Regions from separate parts of the Oceanobacillus sp. FSL K6-0251 genome, predicted to be linked through region 3. Evidence: riboswitches for the same ligand, from Rfam matches in the RefSeq annotation. Region 3 holds a riboswitch; each other region holds the start of a gene.
What was found. A riboswitch is a leader RNA that binds a small molecule or an ion and turns the genes downstream of it on or off. The one in region 3 is predicted to bind thiamine pyrophosphate.
Positions count from the first base shown of each region.

Region 1: linked by a shared signal. The riboswitch ahead of thiT (energy-coupled thiamine transporter ThiT) and the one ahead of thiW (energy coupling factor transporter S component ThiW) in region 3 are both predicted to bind thiamine pyrophosphate.
Region 2: linked by a shared signal. The riboswitch ahead of MKY45_RS02030 (thiamine phosphate synthase) and the one ahead of thiW (energy coupling factor transporter S component ThiW) in region 3 are both predicted to bind thiamine pyrophosphate.

Region 1 covers NZ_JBBORS010000001.1:2,700,750-2,703,016, forward strand. The annotation lists gene MKY45_RS13580 (response regulator transcription factor) at 1-130, opposite strand, end outside; gene thiT (energy-coupled thiamine transporter ThiT) at 394-960, opposite strand; TPP riboswitch at 1,103-1,207, opposite strand; gene MKY45_RS13590 (M3 family oligoendopeptidase) at 1,272-2,267, opposite strand, start outside.
Region 2 covers NZ_JBBORS010000001.1:373,717-375,983, reverse strand. The annotation lists gene thiO (glycine oxidase ThiO) at 1-792, opposite strand, end outside; gene MKY45_RS02030 (thiamine phosphate synthase) at 807-1,535, opposite strand; TPP riboswitch at 1,531-1,626, opposite strand; gene MKY45_RS02025 (suppressor of fused domain protein) at 1,746-2,267, opposite strand, start outside.
Region 3 covers NZ_JBBORS010000001.1:902,842-905,108, forward strand. The annotation lists gene thiD (bifunctional hydroxymethylpyrimidine kinase/phosphomethylpyrimidine kinase) at 1-485, opposite strand, end outside; gene thiW (energy coupling factor transporter S component ThiW) at 519-983, opposite strand; TPP riboswitch at 1,118-1,231, opposite strand; gene MKY45_RS04540 (LytTR family transcriptional regulator DNA-binding domain-containing protein) at 1,345-2,267, shown strand, end outside.

The DNA.
Region 1 (2,267 bases), 1.8 Mb from region 3:
CAGCAGCTTTTTGATAGGCTTCTTCTCCATCGTATGCTACCTCTGTTGTGAATCCGGCATTTTCCATATTATATTTTAATAAAGTAACAATCGATTGCTCGTCATCCACAATTAGAATCTGTTTTCCCACTTAGAAAATCCCCCTTATTCATATATACGTTCTCTTAGACAAAAATTCCTTCTTTTAAAGCTCCCTTTTTTTGTTAAATGAAGATGTGAGAATGTATCTTTATATATTTTATTTTCTTTATTCTACCATTATTCACGTTCAACGCCTATTCCATAAGTAAATGTTAATAAAACTTAACAAAACTATCCAAATAAAAATAATGGTTTAAGAAAAACCTGAAGCAAGATGTGCTACAGGTTTTTGTGTGAGGGAGTTTTCTTTTGTTATACTTTTCCAACTAATGTTCTCGGCTGTTTATAAAACAGGAGGAACACAATAACAAGACTTAAAATAAAGGATGGAACCATATAGGATGAATTATATATTAATGAATAAAGCCACGCCGGCTGTCCTTCGACGGCTGAACCAAAGAAAACCATTCCGGCAATATAATGACAAATAAAACGAGCAGCTGATCCCAGAAATACACCTACGGATATATAGACAAAGGATTTCTTTACCCGCTTGTTTTTCATGCTTTCGATAACCTGCTTCGAAAACACTCCGGCAAGCCCTACTACCGTAAAAGCTAATCCATACTCAATGATTCCCTGTACGGGATGCAGGATATAAGCTGTACCAGTTGCCACCTGTAATATTCCCCAAAGGAAACCGGACAACAAACCTCCTTTCAGACCCCAGCGAAAGGCTACAATGAAGACAGGAATCATTGCAAAAGAAACGGAGCCTCCTTGCGGCCAAAGCTTAAATCCTAACGGTAAAATGTCCAGCAGTAATGCAAGTGCCGTAAAAATAGCTACTTCTACTAAAAATAATGTTTTATTCTTCAATCGTCTCTCCCCCATTTACATCGAACAATCTTTTTTTAGACAACAAAAAAGCAATGCCAAGGGAGTCTTCTTGATGGCGGTATTCTTTAAAAATACATTTTAAGAGAATACCTTAAACTCCACTCACACATTGCTTTTATATCCATCAAAAAGTCCACAATCCCTACGCCAGCGCTAACTGACAGGTTCAAAGGGTCAGAACATAGAAAATGTCCACTCTCAGCCAAAGGCTCCCCTTGCAGGCTTTTTATATTCACTTTTTTGTATAGGCTTAGTATAAATCACTTTCTAAAAAACCGCAATAGCCCCTGTTATTTTTCAACTTTCTTCGCTAATTCCAAAAATTCCTGCACATCCTGTTTACATATTTCGATGGTATTTTCCCAAAACTCAGGCTTGGACAAATCTACTTGCAAATGCTTTTCAGCAAGCTCTTCTACGGTCATTCTGCCGGTATCCCTTAATAAAGCAGTATATTTTGCTTCAAAATCTCCTTTATAATCCTTTGCATAAGCATAAATTCCCTGGCTGAATAAATAACCAAATGTATACGGGAAGTTATAAAATGGCACACCAGTAATATGAAAATGCAGCTTGGAAGCCCAGAAATGCGGATCATATTCGGACAGACTTCCGCAGTAAGCTTCCTTCTGTGCTTCCACCATAAGTTCATTTAACCGTTCCGTACTGACCATACCTTGCTTCCGTTCTTCATAGAATTGTTTCTCGAATAAAAAGCGTGCATGGATGTTCATGAAGAAAGCCACACTGCGCGATACTTTATCCTCTAACAACGTTAATTTTTCTTCATCTGTCGCCGCCATTTTCACCGATGCATCCGCTACAATCATTTCTGCAAAGGTCGAAGCAGTTTCCGCAACATTCATTGCATAGCCTTGATTCAAACCGTTCATATCGTTCATCACATACTGGTGATAGCCATGTCCCAACTCATGAGCCAGGGTAGCTATATTAGAAGGTGTTCCAGAGTACGTCATAAAAATACGAGTTTGTTCACTGAGCGGAAAGCTTGTACAGAAGCCCCCCGGACGTTTTCCTGCACGATCTTCCGCTTCAATCCAGCGTTTTTCAAACGCCATTTGTGCGAAATCCGCCATTTGGGGACTGAAGCCGCGGAATTGCTCTACAATAAAAGCAGCTCCTTCATCATAACTTTTCTTTTCCATTTTTGATTGAATCGGAGCATTCACATCGAAAATGCTTAATTTATCCAAATTTAACAGAGAAGCCTTTTGATGTAAGTAGTCTGCAAATAGGGATTTATGCTTTTCAATTGCTCCCCACAT
Region 2 (2,267 bases), 530 kb from region 3:
GGAGGAGGCTCCAACAATCACCTTTTTTCCCTGCTTCGGAACAAGGTAACAGCCATCCATCCAAAGTGTTGATTGAAATAGCTTCTGGTCCAGTTCTAACAGCAGACATTCGCCCTTCACCGGAATCGCAGCATAATCTGCAGGCAGCAATTCATCTCCGAAAGCTCCTGTTGCAACAATAACCTGGACCGCTTCATAGATTGCCTCTGTTGTCCGGACACCATAAACCGTTTCATTTTCTATCAACAGCTCATTAACGCTTTCCTGCTCATGCAACACCGCACCATAATGAGATGCAGCCAGAGAGAAGGCTTTGGTCAGATGACGGGCGGAAACCTGACCATCATCCGGCAAATACAGGACAGCACGAAGATTCTCCGTCAGGCTTGGCTCCATTTTTTTCGCTTCTTCTACTGACAGTAAATACGCAGGGTTCCCCGCTTCCCGCTGGAAGGACGCGACGCTTTGCAGCTTGCTGTATTGCTGCTGATGAAAAGCAAGCTTCATGATTCCTTTATGAATATATTGAATATCTACTCCTGACGCTTCCTTCAGTTCCTCGGATAAATTTTTGAATAGCGCTCTGCTCTCATGTGCAAACCGAAAAAGCGGACTGTCTTCTGTAAACTCTCCTTGAGCGCCTAACATACCTGCTGCGGCACTGGAAGCCTCGCAGCCGATTTGATTCCTTTCAATGACCAGCACCCGATTGCCTCTTTTGGCCAGCTGATAAGCAATAGAGCAGCCAATAACTCCGCCGCCTACAATAATTTGATCAAACTGTTTATTCATCTTCTCCCTCCTTTTCATATATTCAACGCTTGCCGGTAAGCTCTGACAGTTTGGACCGGATCCTCTGCCTGCCAAATACCAGACATGACCGCGATGCCGCCTGCTCCTGCGGCAGTTACTTCTTTCGCCCGCTCAGGAGTAATCCCGCCAATAGCATATACCGGCACAGACAGCGCGTTAGTCATTTCCTGTAGTTCCGTTAATCCTCTGGGCTGCTGATTGGCTTTGGACTTGCTGGAATAAATATGGCCATACAGCACATAATCAGCTCCCTCCTGCTGCGCCTGCTCTGCCTCAGCTAAAGAATGAACAGACTTTCCTGCCTTCAATTCAGGGAAGCTTTCTTTTACAAGTGGAATGGAAGGACTGTGAAACGCCAGCTGAATACCTGCGCACTGCTTTATCACAGCAATATCTACTCTGTCATTCACTATTATTTTCTCTAATGGCAATCCGATATTTTCTAATGCACCGATGATTTCCAGAATGTCCTTCGCTGTCTTGTTCTTCTCTCTGATATGCAAATAATCAATCTCAGCCTGAATCCGCTTCACTATTTGCAAATGCTGCTCGGAAAAACTGCCATCACTGATCAAGTGCAGATGCCTGTCCATCTTCTTCTCCCCTTTCTTCCATTTTCTTGTTTCAGGATTGGCAGAAGAACGAAAAAGACCACTTATCCAGCTGAGGGATAAGTGGTCTTGATTATATACAAATTCATTGTTCGAATGATATATCGTCATGTTCCTGCCACTTCCCTACGCTAGTGTTAACCAGATCAGGTTCAAAGGGTCCGAGTATTCGTCTCAGCCAAAGGCTCCCCTAGTGTTGCTTATTTAATTTTCAGATTACAAATAAAGAATAACATATAATTTTTTATTTTCAAAGATATTCTTTCAAAAGTGTTTAGCGATTTATCAAGGAAATGTTATTTTACTTTCAAATGAGTTCTCTTACCCAATTACCTGAACAACATTTCCTTCATTATCTTTGATGTATGTTTTAACAATTTTTACAGCCAGCTGTTCAAACGAGAATAGTTCCGCCACACCTTCTTTAGGAATCAGCTTATCACTCAACTCGATTGTACTCTGCTCATCTAAAATTAGACGCACCTTATCCTTCTCCATTGCATATTCTGACTTTTCCCCGGGCTCTATAGCAATGACAATATCAGGACCTGCCAATGTCAGAGCCTTTCCTTTCAAGAGACGCCCTCGCAGCACTTTACTTATGGTTTCGGTTTGTTTTGCCCCCAGAGTCAGCATTGCTGGTTTTTTTCTGAATAAGCCCTTTTTTTCTGGAGTCCACGATAAATTATCGTTAAATAGAAATCCTGTATTGGATCCTTCCCGTTCTCTTCCTTCATCAACTTTTTGGGAGACATCTGCATGATTTAGTAAAGAATCTCTTTTTAAATCGGTAATAAACGCGGGCATATATGGGGAACTGGCAGAGAGAACACCTCGTGTATT
Region 3 (2,267 bases):
TCGGCTGCGCCTTTCATATCATCTTCAGTTGTAATGGATCGTCCAGTCAGGAATTCTGCCTCCGGAATATTCGGTGTTGCAACCGTTGTTAATGGAAGAAGGTATTGCCGTAAAAAGCTGCGGCCCTCTTCATCAATCAATGAGTCCCCGCTGGTAGCCACCATCACTGGGTCCATGACATAAGGTGCATCAACCTTCTCCAATTTTTTTACGATTAATTCCATCATCTGCTTACTTGCAATCATTCCTGTTTTCACAGCATGGATGGGCATATCTTCTATCACTGCATCCAGCTGGTCCTCAATCATGGAAAGAGGCATATGCTCTACAGAGCGGACCCCTGTCGTATTTTGAGCTACAACGGAAGTGATCACGGACATGCCATAGGTTTTTAACTCCTGAAATGTTTTTAAATCTGCTTGAATACCGGCGCCACCGCTAGGGTCTGTACCGGCAATAGTTAATGCACAACGAACCTGACTCATAATAAAAATCCTCCTTGGATAGAATAAAGTAAATTATTTTGTTAAAGAAAACTGCTGTGCCGGGAGACGGCTGACTAACAGCCAGCCAATCAATGCACCAGAGACACTGCTTACAACAAATGCCGGGATAAAGGCAAATGCTCCCGCAGAGCTTCCCATAAGCAGATTGGCTATCGGAACTGCAAAGAAAGAGCCGATAATTCCGGTGCCAATAATTTCTCCAAGAGCTGCCATTGGATATTTCTGCGTTTTCTTATACAATACCCCAGCAGCAAAAGCTCCAATCATTGCTCCAGGAAAAGCAACCAAGGTTCCCAGTCCTAAAAGGTTTCGGAGCAGGCTAATCATCAATGCGACAATAACTGCCGGACCCGGCCCGAGCATAATCCCGGCAATAACATTGATAGCGTGTTGAACAGGATAGGCTCTGGCAACTCCGGCAGGAAACCAGAGCAATTGTGATCCAATCGTTCCGATAGCAACAAGTACAGCCATCATTGTTAACAGGCGTGTGCGATTTTTCAATCCAATCATCTCCTTCTAATTTAAGGGAAATGAAAAGGTAACTACTTTGTAAAAATAAAAAATCAGGCTTTATCGAGAAGCCTGATTTGGTATACTGAGAGTAATCATATGTTGATTGACTACTTCCCTACGCTGGTATTAGCCAGATCAGGTTTGTAAGAGTCGGAAAGTAAGCATGCTTCCCTCTCAGCCCGCGATGTTGGGCTCCCCTAGTAGTTGCTTTTCATTATTATCTTTGAGTCTACTGTATCAAAGATTCAACGGTTTGTCATGAAATAATCATTAGACTGCAAGCTCATATAAAGGATGTTATCAATAGAAAGAGGAATGAAACATGTTAAGCATAAACGGAATGGAATATCGTCAGGGAGACCAGACCTTATTTCCGAAAATAGATATAGAAGTAAAACCTGGAGAAATAAAGGCAATTCAATCCACTGTTAATATACGTGCGGTGTTGCTGCAGATGATTATCGGAAAAGAAAATGTGCGGAATGGATCGATTCAAATCAAGCAACAGACATTACAGGAGGATAAGCAGAAATACGTTTCTTCTTTAGGGATTTGCTGGTATGAAGAGGGCATTTATGAAAGATTGAAGGTACAGGAATATTTGAAATTTATCGGCTCTTTATATCAAAGCAAGACTTCCATAAAGGAAGTACTATTGCAAATCCAACTGGAGGAAAAAGCGAAATGGAAGATGCATCAGCTCAATCGTTCTGAAAAGCGTCGTGTTCAGTTTGGCAGAATATTAATGCAGGAGGCGGAAGTGGTTATCTTCGAAGAGCCTGAGGTCAATGTAGATTTAGAAACGAAACGGGTCCTCCATCAATTTGTCGAATTGCTGCAGAAACAGCAAAAAGCGGTATTGATTTTAACGACAAGTACGGAGAGTGCTGTGACCATTTCGGATACGGTCTATCGTCTAAATGAGCAAGGGATACAGCAAATGGACGTGGAAACAGAGGAGAAAGAACGTTTAACCTCCACAGAAACAAATGTTAAAGAAACAGCAGAAGAAGCGGTTCAAATAAAGCAAACTTTCCAGTTAAATAAAATCTCCGCAAAAGTAGAGGATAAGATTATTTTATTTGATCCGCAGGAGATTGATTACATCGAAAGTCAGGAAGGACAATCCTATCTGTATACTCGCGGAGAGGGGTTTCCTACAGGTTTTACCTTAAAAGAATTGGAACAGCGCTTGTCTCATCAAGGATTCTTTCGCTGTCACCGTTCTTATATTGTGAATCTTCA